Regions from separate parts of the Citrobacter sp. LJND-P06 genome, predicted to be linked through region 4. Evidence: predicted binding sites of a transcription regulator. Region 4 holds the regulator's gene; each other region holds the start of a gene.
The links. Region 4 encodes PhoB, which activates phosphate uptake and scavenging genes when phosphate is short. Its sites were predicted from a motif close to CTGTCATAAAACTGNCNNAT; they were not measured.

Region 1: the regulator PhoB is predicted to act here: its motif matches at 1,139-1,158, upstream of kdgR (DNA-binding transcriptional regulator KdgR).
Region 2: the regulator PhoB is predicted to act here: its motif matches at 1,794-1,813, upstream of glpT (glycerol-3-phosphate transporter).
Region 3: the regulator PhoB is predicted to act here: its motif matches at 1,742-1,761, upstream of phnC (phosphonate ABC transporter ATP-binding protein).

The regions. Positions count from the first base shown of each region.
Region 1 is NZ_CP187317.1:2,705,535-2,708,732, reverse strand. It holds gene ACO7SM_RS13005 (MFS transporter) at 1-993, opposite strand, end outside; gene kdgR (DNA-binding transcriptional regulator KdgR) at 1,170-1,961, shown strand; gene ACO7SM_RS12995 (YobH family protein) at 2,156-2,395, opposite strand; gene mgrB (PhoP/PhoQ regulatory lipoprotein MgrB) at 2,554-2,697, shown strand; gene ACO7SM_RS12985 (YebO family protein) at 3,079-3,198, shown strand, end outside.
Region 2 is NZ_CP187317.1:1,474,713-1,477,910, reverse strand. It holds gene glpQ (glycerophosphodiester phosphodiesterase) at 1-303, opposite strand, end outside; gene glpT (glycerol-3-phosphate transporter) at 308-1,666, opposite strand; gene glpA (anaerobic glycerol-3-phosphate dehydrogenase subunit A) at 1,937-3,198, shown strand, end outside.
Region 3 is NZ_CP187317.1:4,207,247-4,210,444, forward strand. It holds gene crfC (clamp-binding protein CrfC) at 1-248, opposite strand, end outside; gene ACO7SM_RS19870 (zinc ribbon domain-containing protein YjdM) at 813-1,148, shown strand; gene yjdN (VOC family metalloprotein YjdN) at 1,269-1,715, shown strand; gene phnC (phosphonate ABC transporter ATP-binding protein) at 1,848-2,636, shown strand; gene phnD (phosphonate ABC transporter substrate-binding protein) at 2,701-3,198, shown strand, end outside.
Region 4 is NZ_CP187317.1:3,503,316-3,506,513, reverse strand. It holds gene sbcC (exonuclease subunit SbcC) at 1-23, opposite strand, end outside; gene sbcD (exonuclease subunit SbcD) at 20-1,222, opposite strand; gene phoB (phosphate response regulator transcription factor PhoB) at 1,415-2,104, shown strand; gene phoR (phosphate regulon sensor histidine kinase PhoR) at 2,161-3,198, shown strand, end outside.

The DNA of each region.
Region 1 (3,198 bases), 800 kb from region 4:
TACCTTTTCGATCAAGTAACCGGCAAGCGGCGCCATCACCATGGTGGCTAGCGGCCAGGGCGTTAACAACAGGCCGGTTTCCACTTCGCTTCGGCCTAAAACGGTTTGCAGGTAAAAAGGCAGGGACACCAGGGCGAGCATTTGCGCGCAGAATGAACAAATCGAGGTGCCAATAGAGAGGGAAAAGAGTGGGATTCGCAGCAAGTCTACCGGCAGTAAAGGAACCGGAAGCGAGAGCTGGCGGCGGATAAAGAAAAAACCGACAACAAGCATGATGGCTGCCTCGGCACCGATTAACAGGAGTGACTGCCCCTGGGCGAATCCACTCAGTGCTGTGATCAGCAGTCCAAACGTTAAGGCGTTCATCACGGCGCTCGGCAGGTCAAAGCGCGGTTTCTTACTGCGTGAGGCGTTGGGCGGCAAAAAGCGCATTGCCAGTAGCAATGCCAGAATGCCTAACGGAACGTTAATCAGAAATAACCACTGCCACGACGCGACTGAGAGGATGGCGGCAGCCAGCGTGGGGCCTGCCGCTGATGATACCGCGACGATGAATGAGTTAATGCCCATTCCCCGTCCAAGTTGGCGCTGGGGAAATATAAGGCGAATGAGCGCGGTGTTGACACTCATCAGCGCCGCCCCGCCAAATCCCTGGGCGACGCGCGCCATCGTCAGCATTTGCAATGAGTCAGACAAGGCACAAAACAGCGATGCCAGCAGGAAAATAACTAACCCGCATTTGTATATTCGTCGATAACCAAACATATCCCCCAAAAATGATAGAGAGAGCAGGGACACCACAATGGCAATTTGGTAGGCGTTAACCACCCAGATAGAACTGGCGGGTGAAGCCTGAAGGTCGGTGGCTATCGTTGGGAGCGCGACGTTCGCAATTGCACCGTCGAGGACTGCCATCGAAATACCAATAACGATGGTGAGAATGGCACCGTACCGTTGAGGAACGGGCAATCCATCTGTCTGGCATTTTTCCATATGAATTCAGAGTCTTTTGGGGATTATGATCAGAGTAATTATTTTAGCATTGATATTCAGGGCTTATGTCGCAGAATTGTCACTAAGTGAGCAAAGATGGATTGCGGGCAATGTAACGGGAAATTATAATAAAAAATTGTTCTGATTTTTATAAAACACTCGCAATGAGGTGATAAATGGCTATCGCAGATCTGGATAAACAACCTGATTCTGTATCTTCCGTGCTGAAGGTGTTTGGCATTTTACAGGCGCTGGGGGAAGAGCGCGAAATTGGTATTACCGAGTTGTCGCAACGTGTCATGATGTCGAAAAGCACCGTTTATCGCTTTTTGCAGACCATGAAGACGCTGGGATATGTGGCTCAGGAAGGCGAATCAGAAAAATATTCACTGACCCTGAAACTGTTCGAATTAGGCGCACGTGCGTTACAGAATGTTGATCTGATCCGTAGCGCTGATATTCAAATGCGTGAGCTTTCGCGTCTGACGAAAGAGACAGTACACCTCGGTGCGCTGGACGAAGACAGTATCGTTTACATTCACAAAATTGATTCTATGTACAATCTGCGTATGTACTCGCGGGTTGGACGTCGTAACCCGCTGTACAGTACCGCGATTGGTAAAGTGCTGTTGGCCTGGCGCGATCGTGATGAAGTCAAACAGATTATGGAAGGGGTTGAGTATAAACGCAGCACTGACCGTACTATAACTTCTACTGATGAATTGCTGACATTGCTGGATAAAGTCCGCGAACAGGGTTATGGCGAAGATAACGAAGAGCAGGAAGAAGGTTTACGCTGTATTGGCGTACCGGTATTCGATCGCTTCGGGGTTGTCATTGCGGGTCTGAGTATCTCCTTCCCGACGCTGCGCTTCTCAGAAGAGCGTTTGCACGAGTATGTTGCCATGCTGCACACGGCGGCACGCAAGATCTCCGAACAAATGGGCTATAACGACTACCCGTTCTAAGTCGCGATCGCTTCCTGATATTAAAAGCCAGACAGCACAGACAGGTGGCTGGCTTTTAATATATGACGTAACCGTTTACCGCTGGGATCTTTTCACGAGTAGAGAAGTACATATTAGTGAAGCTTAATTGGATGAACAAAAAATAAATAAGGCATAACAGGGTTATGCCCTGGTGAAATATTCGACAAACAGATTTAGTTATTATCAACCACAACCGTACTTTTTCGTAATACAGGGCAATCTGTCAGACCGATAATACCGCTATTAGTGTGAATATACTGTGCCGTGCTGGTGCCCCGGGCGGTCAGATAGTGGCATTGCAAGCCCAGACCCGCCGCATTCTCCTGACTCCCAATCAAAATCCCATAACCGCTGAGGAGTAAACCTATCCATACCAGAGCAAGCAAGACAATCGCGCGAATGATCAAACGCATTACAACCTCTTTTTCTTTTTTCGTTATAATAAGAGTAGCCTCTACATCTGCTGATACAAGTGAATCATTCCTAAAAATACATAATGCCGCTACAGTTAGCCCCGGTTTAGGTAACGCATGGTAATTTAGAGTCATAAGATGTGGATTCGGAGAACGGAGTGAAAAAGTTTCGGTGGGTATTCCTGATAATTGGCGTGCTGGTTTGCCTGCTGCTTTGGGCGCAGGTGTTCAACATCATGTGCGATCAGGATGTACAATTTTTCAGCGGTATTTGTGCCATCAATAAATTTATTCCCTGGTGACCGCATTTTTACAATAGGTGATTACCTTCTCGTGAGCTGTAACCCTATACCTGTTGAGATTGAAAAATAAACTGATCAGGTATCATCAGGTCTGTGGTGGTGAAAAATGAGGCCGTGCCGATAATTGAGCCCCGGTGGGAGTAGACAGACCTGGCGGCACCAGGGATGGCGGCCACCTTCAGCGTATCATTCAATACAACTGATGAATAAACGGTCTTAGTGCAGGAATTTTGCCGTCTTCTACTCACTCAGGCACAACGCCATTTAAATTTTTGAAAGAGCAGTCGTACAAATCTGTACTCATATAAATGCCCACCCCCATATAGGTTACAGTTGTTGTGTAGCAGTGCTAAAATGCCCCGTCTACATTGAGGTGGTAAAATGAACGAAGTTCTGAACTCTGGCGCGCTGACTTTCGCGTCTTTAATGGTATCGGTGGTGGTTCTGGTTGTTGGACTTGTTTTATGGTTTTTCGTCAACCGCGCAAGCTCGCGCACCAAT
Region 2 (3,198 bases), 2.0 Mb from region 4:
ACGACCGTCTTTACGCGCACGGTCTGGAAAACGTTCGGCAACATCGGTGACCCGGTCAAGATAATGGTCATGGAGGACGACTAAACGGTCGTCTTTGGTCATCACCAGATCTTGTTCCAGATAATCTGCGCCTTGCGCATACGCCATCGCTTTAGCTGGCAGCGTATGCTCAGGCAGATAGCCACTGGCGCCGCGATGCGCGATCACAATTTTGTCGCTGCTGTCGGCCGCAATAGCACTGCTTCCCATCACCATTCCGGCCATCATCAGCGCCATGCTCAGGTTCTTTAGCGTCGTTTTCATTTGATTAACTCCCGCTGCGTTTCAGCGTCAGCTCTTCGTGATGACGTTTTTCGCCAATCATCACCACCACGAGAAGAATAACCGCCAGCACGCTGCCGCCGATCATCACCATGAAGCCACCGTCCCAGCCGAAGAAGTCAACGGTGTAACCCACAATGGCGCTCGCCGCCACGGAGCCACCCAGATAACCGAACAGGCCGGTAAAGCCCGCCGCTGTACCTGCCGCTTTTTTCGGTGCCAGTTCCAGGGCGTGCAAACCAATCAGCATGACCGGGCCATAGATAAGGAAGCCGATTACGATCATACATGCCATATCCACACCTGGATTACCCGCCGGGTTCATCCAGTAGACGATAGTGGCGATAGTCACCAGCGTCATAAAGAATACGCCGGTTGCCCCACGGTTACCCCGGAAGACTTTATCCGACATCCAGCCACACAGCAGCGTGCCCGGAATACCGGCATATTCATAAAGGAAATAAGCCCAGGAAGATTTATCCAGCGCGAAATGTTTCACTTCTTTCAGATAGGTCGGCGACCAGTCGAGGATGCCGTAGCGCAGCAGATATACAAACACGTTAGCAATCGCGATGTACCACAACAGTTTGTTCGGCAACACGTACTGCATAAAGATTTGCTTCGCCGTCAGCTCTTCTTCTGCATTTTCGTTGTAATCGTCCGGGTAGTCGTTTTTGTACTCTTCGATAGGCGGTAAGCCACAGGATTGCGGGGTATCGCGCATCATGGCAAAGGCAAAGATGGCGATAACAATCGCACCGAACGCCGGCATGTAAAGCGCCGCTTTCCAGTCGTTAAACCAGGCCATCCCCAGCAGGAACAGCAGCGGTGGAATACCGCCGCCCACGTTATGCGCGCAGTTCCAGACGGAAACAATACCGCCACGCTCTTTCTGTGACCACCAGTGCACCATCGTGCGGCCACACGGCGGCCATCCCATCCCCTGGAACCAACCACAGAGGAATAACAGAACGAACATAATGGCGATACTGGACGTTGCCCACGGTACAAAGCCCATGAACAACATCACTGCCGCCGCCAGAATCAGGCCCGCAGGCAGGAACACGCGCGGATTCGAACGGTCAGAAACTGACCCCATGATGAACTTTGAAAAACCATAAGCGATAGAGATCCCGGACAACGCAAAACCAAGATCGCCACGGGAAAAGCCCTGCTCGACCAGATACGGCATCGCCAGAGCAAAGTTTTTACGTACCAGATAGTACGCAGCGTAGCCAAAGAAAATCCCCAAAAATATTTGCCAGCGCAATCGACGATACGTCGGGTCGATCTCCGCCGCTGGCAAACGCGCACTGTGCGACGCGGGTTTAAAAATACTTAACATATATAGCCTCCGTGGCCGTGTTTAGTTTGAGATAGACACCGCAGTTCGTTCAAACAGCCCCTCTGCTCCCAGTGTGGCCGCGATGTTAAGGAAAGATACATGGCGTTAATGTGAATTACAGCACATATTGTTACGGAATTATGACAAATGTTCAAAAAGGCGCACGGAATCACGTTTCATTTTCGAATAATGCGCGATTATGCGCGAAATCAAACAAACCATGATTTTTATGTGGCTAAATGATAAAAAAACGAACAATGAGGAAAAACAATGAAAACGCGCGACTCGCAATCAAGTGACGTGATTATCATTGGCGGAGGAGCCACAGGTGCAGGGATCGCCCGCGACTGTGCGCTGCGCGGATTGCGCGTTATTCTGGTAGAGCGCCATGACATCGCCACCGGTGCAACAGGCCGTAACCACGGATTGCTGCACAGCGGCGCGCGTTACGCGGTGACGGACGCCGAATCCGCACGCGAGTGTATTAGCGAAAATCAGATCCTGAAAAGGATTGCTCGCCATTGCGTAGAGCCAACTGACGGCCTTTTTATTACCCTGCCCGAAGATGAATTATCCTTTCAGGCCACCTTTATTCGCGCCTGTGAAGAGGCCGGTATCCGCGCTGAGGCGATCGATCCCCAACAGGCGCGAATCATTGAACCGGCGGTAAACCCTGCGCTGATCGGTGCCGTCAAAGTGCCGGATGGCACGGTTGATCCTTTCCGTTTAACCGCCGCCAACATGCTGGATGCGAAAGAGCATGGCGCAACCATTTTGACGGCACACGAAGTGACCGGGTTAATTCGCGAAGGGGCAACGGTATGTGGCGTCAACGTGCGCAACCATCTGACAGGCGAAACCCAGTCTCTGCACGCGCCGGTTGTGGTAAACGCCGCCGGCATTTGGGGTCAGCGCATCGCCGAGTATGCCGACCTCAGTATCCGCATGTTCCCGGCGAAAGGCTCACTGCTGATCATGGATCACCGTATTAACCAGCATGTGATCAACCGCTGCCGTAAACCGTCCGATGCCGATATTCTGGTTCCTGGCGATACCATTTCGCTTATTGGTACGACCTCGACGCATATCGATTACAACGAGATAGACAGCAACCGCGTGACCGCCGAAGAAGTTGATATCCTATTGCGCGAAGGTGAGAAGCTGGCGCCGATAATGGCGAAAACGCGCATTTTACGCGCATACTCCGGTGTGCGTCCGCTGGTCGCCAGTGATGATGATCCGAGCGGGCGTAACGTCAGCCGTGGCATCGTGCTGTTTGACCACGCCGAACGTGATGGACTGGATGGCTTTATCACCATTACCGGCGGGAAGCTGATGACCTACCGCCTGATGGCGGAGTGGGCAACCGACGCCGTTTGCCGCAAACTGGGCAACAGCCAGCCCTGCGTCACGGCGCAAACAGCGCTGCCTGGCTCGCAGGAACCCACTGAAAATACGCTACGCCGCATTATTTCCCTGCCCGCACCGTTGCGCGGTTCTGCCGTCTATCGCCACGGTGATCGTACGCCAGC
Region 3 (3,198 bases), 700 kb from region 4:
ACGATAGCCAGAACCATTTCCAGCCGCGTAATTTTACGTAACTCATTGTTCAGCATAGCGTGTTGGGCAGCAATGCCACGGGCGCTAAAATGTGGCGGAAGAATACTCTCTCCACTGATGTCGTTTCCTTCACGCTCACTCTCCTGCATCGTCGGCGAAAATGCGGCTATTTGCCTCAGATGCGAGAGCGAGAGCAATAACAAACGCTCAGCTTCCTGACTTAATTCATAGATTGTCTGTGTGTGCATGAAAAAATTGTTCCTTAACGCAAATTTATATTACTTTTATTTAGCCGTAATTTTTATTATGAATTTTCGGCATATTTAATTACGTATAGAAAATATTAAAAAAAATAAAACCCTGAGGGTAATAAGGAATGCATCAACGCTTGCTGACCGCTTCTTGCTGACCGTTAACCATAAGAAAGATAAAGGGAGACGTTCAGTACACATCACTTAAATTATGATGAACATATAAATTTTCAGACTCAATAGCGTCATTCTTACCTACCTGAATTAGGGGGTAAGATTGTGCTCACTAACAAAAATCGAGGGTGTGTTAGTGCCGCTGGCAAATTATTATAAGAAGGTTTGCCTCACCTTATCTTAAATAGTAAAACGTAGCAATTTCCCTTAAAAAAATCGTCATGACATTTTTTTGCCCCCACCGCGACCTCCAGCCGCGGGGTGACATATTCTTAAGGTGGGAATAGTCCCGACAACGTTAAGGATTTTATGTATAATTGCGGCCTTTTTCGGCAATCTGCCATTTTTGGGCGCTTTTGCCCTTGCTGACCTTTTGAGGAAATCCACATGTCATTACCCCATTGCCCACAATGCAACTCCGAATATACCTACGAAGATAACGGCATGTTCATCTGCCCGGAATGTGCTCACGAATGGAACGATGCCGAACCGGCTCACGACAGCGATGAGCTGATCGTGAAAGATGCCAACGGCAATCTGCTGGCGGACGGCGATAGCATCACCGTGATTAAAGATCTGAAAGTGAAAGGCAGTTCTTCAATGCTGAAGATCGGCACCAAAGTGAAAAACATCCGTCTGGTCGAAGGCGACCATAACATCGATTGCAAAATTGACGGTTTTGGCCCCATGAAGCTGAAATCCGAGTTCGTGAAAAAGAACTGATTTTTGTAAGCCGGATTAGGCGTTTACGCCGCCATCCGGCATTTATTGCCCGGTGGCGCTTCGCTTACCAGGTCGACGATAACTACACTTAACTGGCTTCTTTTACCTGAGGTAAACATTATGCCGTTAAGTCCCTACATCTCTTTTGCCGGCAATTGCGCCGACGCCATCGCGTACTACCAACAGACTCTGGGCGCAGAACTGCTCTACAAAATCAGCTTCGGTGAAATGCCCAAATCGGCGCAGGACAGCGAGGACGGTTGCCCGTCCGGAATGACATTCCCCGATAACGCCATCGCCCACGCCAACGTGCGCATTGCAGGTAGCGATATCATGATGAGTGATGCCGTTGCACCAGGCAAAGCACACTACTCCGGCTTCACGCTGGTTCTTGATACGCAAAATGTCGAAGAAGGAAAGCGCTGGTTTGACAACCTTGCCGCCAAAGGTCAAATCGAAATGGACTGGCAGGAAACCTTCTGGGCACACGGATTCGGTAAAGTCACCGATCAATACGGTGTGCCGTGGATGATTAACGTTGTGAAACAACAGCAGCCGACCGAGTAACCTGGCGGGAGGCTCGCCCTCCCATTCTGTCATCAATCTCTCCTCAACTCTTCATCATCAAGTCACCAACTCTTAACAAAATCGTCACATTAATCCGCCACGATGGGGCCACTTTTTTAGTGAGGCCGCACCATGCAAACGATGATTCGTGTCGAGAAACTCTCCAAAACGTTCAATCAGCAGCAGGCGCTACACGCCGTTGATATGGATATCGCGTCCGGTGAGATGGTGGCTCTGCTTGGCCCGTCCGGTTCCGGCAAATCCACCCTTTTACGTCACTTAAGCGGGTTAATTACTGGCGATAAATCGCCAGGCAGCCATGTGGAACTACTGGATCGCACCGTCCAGCGCGAAGGCCGTCTGGCGCGTGACATCCGCAAAAGCCGCGCCCACACCGGCTACATCTTCCAGCAGTTCAATCTGGTGAACCGTCTGACCGTACTCGAGAACGTGTTGATTGGCGCACTCGGCAGCACGCCGTTCTGGCGTACCTGTTTTAGCTGGTTCAGCCCGTCGCAGAAACAACGCGCATTGCAGGCGCTGACTCGCGTGGGGATGGCGCAGTTTGCGTATCAGCGCGTTTCAACGCTCTCCGGCGGTCAGCAGCAGCGCGTCGCCATCGCCCGTGCGCTGATGCAGCAGGCAAAAGTCATTCTGGCCGATGAACCTATCGCCTCGCTGGACCCGGAATCGGCGCGCATCGTGATGGATACCCTGCGCGATATCAATCAGACCGACGGTATTACCGTGGTCGTCACGCTACATCAGGTGGATTACGCCCTGCGCTACTGCGAACGCATTGTCGCCCTGCGTCAGGGACAGGTGTTTTTTGATGGCAGTAGCCAGCATTTTGATAACGAAAGATTTGACCATCTCTACCGCAGCATGAACCGCGTCGAACAGAACGCGCAGGCTGCTTAACTTAACTGAAAAGACCAGGCGAGTAAGTGAAATAGCCTGGAACAATGCCAAATGAGGATGATAGATGAGCTATAAAGCCGTTGCCGCGCTGGCCTTCACCAGCATGTTCAGCATCAGCACCTTGTTAAGCCCGGCTCATGCCGAAGAACAGGAAAAAGCGCTGAACTTTGGCATTATTTCGACCGAATCACAGCAAAACCTGAAGCCGCAGTGGGAACCGTTCCTGAAAGACATGGAAAAGTCGCTGGGCATAAAAGTGAATGCTTTCTTCGCCCCGGACTACGCCGGGATCATTCAGGGGATGCGCTTTAACAAAGTCGACATCGCCTGGTACGGCAACCTTTCGGCGATGGAAGCGGTGGATCGCGCCAACGGTCAGGTCTTTGCCCAGACGGTCGCCGCCGATGGATCCCCCGGTTACTGGAGCGTGTTGATCGTCAATAAAGACAGTCCGATCAACAACCTGAATGATCTGATCGCCAAACGTAAGGATCTGACCTTCGGGAACGGCGATCCCAATTCCACATCGGGTTTCCTCGTCCCCGGTTACTACGTCTTCGCC
Region 4 (3,198 bases):
AGGCGCAGGCTGATGATTTTCATGCGTCATGTTCCCCGGCGAGAGTGTGTAAGGTGGCGCTGAACAACTGGTTGAGGCGTTCACGCTGGGGAACCTCCAGTTCTTCCAGCGCCAGACGACGCTCAAAAACCTCTTCCACACTCAGTTCGCTCAGGGTTTCGCGTCGCGCATTCACCATGCTTCGCTCACGTTGTTCCCGACTGCGCCGCACCAGCAAAACCTCTACCGGGAGGTCGTCGGTTAACGCCTGAATTTTTCGCTGCATATCGTGCAGGTATTCGTCGGTGGTGATTTCGATATCCAGCCACACCGGCGGGTGTTGCGCCGCGTTCTTAAACGACGCCAGTTGTTCGGTAATGGCCGCTAAATCGCCTTTCAGCACCGCCAGCGGCTGGGTGACCGGAACGGTGAGGCTCTCTATTGAATGCAGTTTTCCGTTTTCGAAACTCACCAGATGAACGCATTTGCTTTTGCCGCACTCATCAAAGCTCAGCGCAATGGGAGAACCGCAGTAGCGAATATGCTCCGTCCCGCCAATCACCTGCGCCCGGTGAATGTGCCCCAGCGCGATGTAATCGGCGGGGGGAAAATTTTGCGCCGGAAACGCATCCAGGGTGCCAATGTAGATGTCACGTACCGCGTCACTTTTACTGGCGCCGACGGTCGTCAAATGTCCGGTGGCGATAATCGGCAGAGGCTGTTCGCCGCGCAGTTCGCAGGCCTGTTGATAGTGCTGCTGATAATAGTCGGTGATGGCGGTGAGCAGATGCTGCTGTTTTTCGCGACCGCTAAGACCGGCCTGACTGGTGATGATGTCACGTGGACGTAAAAACGGGATCGGACACAACACAGCGCCTGGCGTGCCGTCGCGACGGTAAAGATAGTGCGGCGCGTGCCCGGCGCTGGCGACCACGGTGGTGTTCAGAAACGCCAGAATCTCGCGGGATTCGTTGAGCGTGGCGACAGAATCATGGTTTCCGGCCAATACCACCAGATGACAGCCTGTTTGCTGTAAATCGACGACAAAACGGTTATACAGCTCGCGGGCATAGCTTGGCGGCGAGCCCGTATCAAAAATGTCGCCTGCCACAATGATCGCATCCACCTGCCGGGATTGCGCCGTTTCCAGCAGCCAGTCAAGAAAGGCCTGGTGCTCGGCGGCGCGGCTTTTACTGTAGAAGTTTTGGCCGAGATGCCAGTCAGAGGTGTGTAGGATGCGCATAACAGTTCCATGGCGAAAAAGCGTGATCGGGATTATAACCTTTCAGAGAGGTTAATATCTTGTTTATGGGGTGTCATAAATCAACAATCTGGCGTGGGGATTGACACTTTTTTTCATAAAACTGTCATAAATCTGACGCATAATGGCGCCGCATTGATAATGATGACTAGCAACTCTATAACAGGGCAAATCATGGCGAGACGTATTCTGGTCGTAGAAGATGAAGCTCCAATTCGCGAAATGGTCTGCTTCGTGCTCGAGCAAAATGGCTTTCAGCCAGTCGAGGCCGAAGATTATGACAGTGCAGTGAACCAACTGAATGAACCCTGGCCGGATCTGATCCTGCTGGACTGGATGTTGCCGGGCGGCTCTGGCCTTCAGTTCATTAAACATCTCAAACGTGAGGCGATGACCCGCGAGATCCCCGTCGTCATGCTAACGGCCAGAGGGGAAGAGGAAGACCGCGTGCGTGGACTGGAAACGGGGGCAGACGACTACGTCACAAAACCGTTCTCGCCCAAGGAGCTGGTCGCGCGGATCAAAGCGGTCATGCGACGCATTTCACCGATGGCGGTCGAAGAGGTGATTGAGATGCAGGGGCTGAGCCTCGACCCGACATCGCACCGTGTGATGACCGGGGAAAACCCGCTTGATATGGGGCCTACCGAATTCAAATTGCTGCACTTCTTTATGACGCATCCCGAACGCGTCTACAGTCGGGAGCAACTGCTAAACCACGTCTGGGGCACCAACGTGTATGTGGAAGACCGTACGGTCGACGTCCATATTCGCCGCCTGCGTAAAGCGCTGGAACACAGCGGTCATGACCGCATGGTACAAACCGTACGTGGGACAGGGTATCGCTTTTCGACCCGCTTCTGACGCCTTGCTGGCCACCCGGCTGGCAGGGCTTTCAAATCGTGAATGGAGTGTGACGCGTGCTGGAACGGCTGTCATGGAAAAGGCTGGTGCTGGAGCTGATACTTTGCTGCCTCCCAGCCTTCATCCTTAGTGTATTTTTTGGTTATCTGCCCTGGTTTTTACTGGCGTCGGTAACGGGACTGCTCATCTGGCATTTCTGGAATTTATTACGTCTTTCCTGGTGGTTGTGGGTCGACAGAAGTATGACCCCGCCGCCGGGAAGCGGAAGCTGGGAACCGCTGCTGTACGGCCTGCATCAAATGCAGTTGCGTAACAAGAAGCGCCGCCGTGAACTGGGAAACCTCATTAAACGTTTTCGCAGCGGGGCGGAATCGCTGCCCGATGCGGTGGTGTTGACCACGGAAGACGGGGGCATCTTTTGGTGTAACGGTCTGGCGCAACAGGTGCTGGGATTACGCTGGCCTGATGACAATGGGCAAAACATTCTCAACCTGCTGCGGTATCCGGAATTTACGCAGTATCTGAAAACTCGCGACTTCACCCGACCGATCAATTTGGTGTTAAACACCGGACGGCATCTGGAGATTCGGGTGATGCCCTACACCGACAAGCAGTTGTTGATGGTGGCGCGTGATGTAACGCAAATGCACCAGCTCGAAGGGGCGCGGCGAAACTTTTTCGCCAACGTCAGCCATGAGCTGCGTACGCCACTCACTGTGTTGCAGGGCTATCTGGAGATGATGCAGGAGCAATCTCTGGAGGGCGCCACGCGGGAAAAAGCGCTGCATACAATGCGTGAGCAAACGCATCGCATGGAAGGGCTGGTAAAACAGTTACTGACGCTGTCGAAAATTGAGGCCGCACCTGTGCTCTTGCTCAATGAACGCGTTGACGTACCGATGATGCTGCGTGTTGTTGAACGCGAGGCGCAAACGCTAAGTCAGCAGCAGCACAGCTTCACGTTTGAGGTTGACAGTCAGCTTTGCGTGCTGGGCAATGAAGATCAGTTGCGTAGTGCGATTTCGAATCTGGTCTATAACGCAGTGAATCACACCCCGGCGGGGACGCATATCACCGTACGTTGGCAGCTCGCC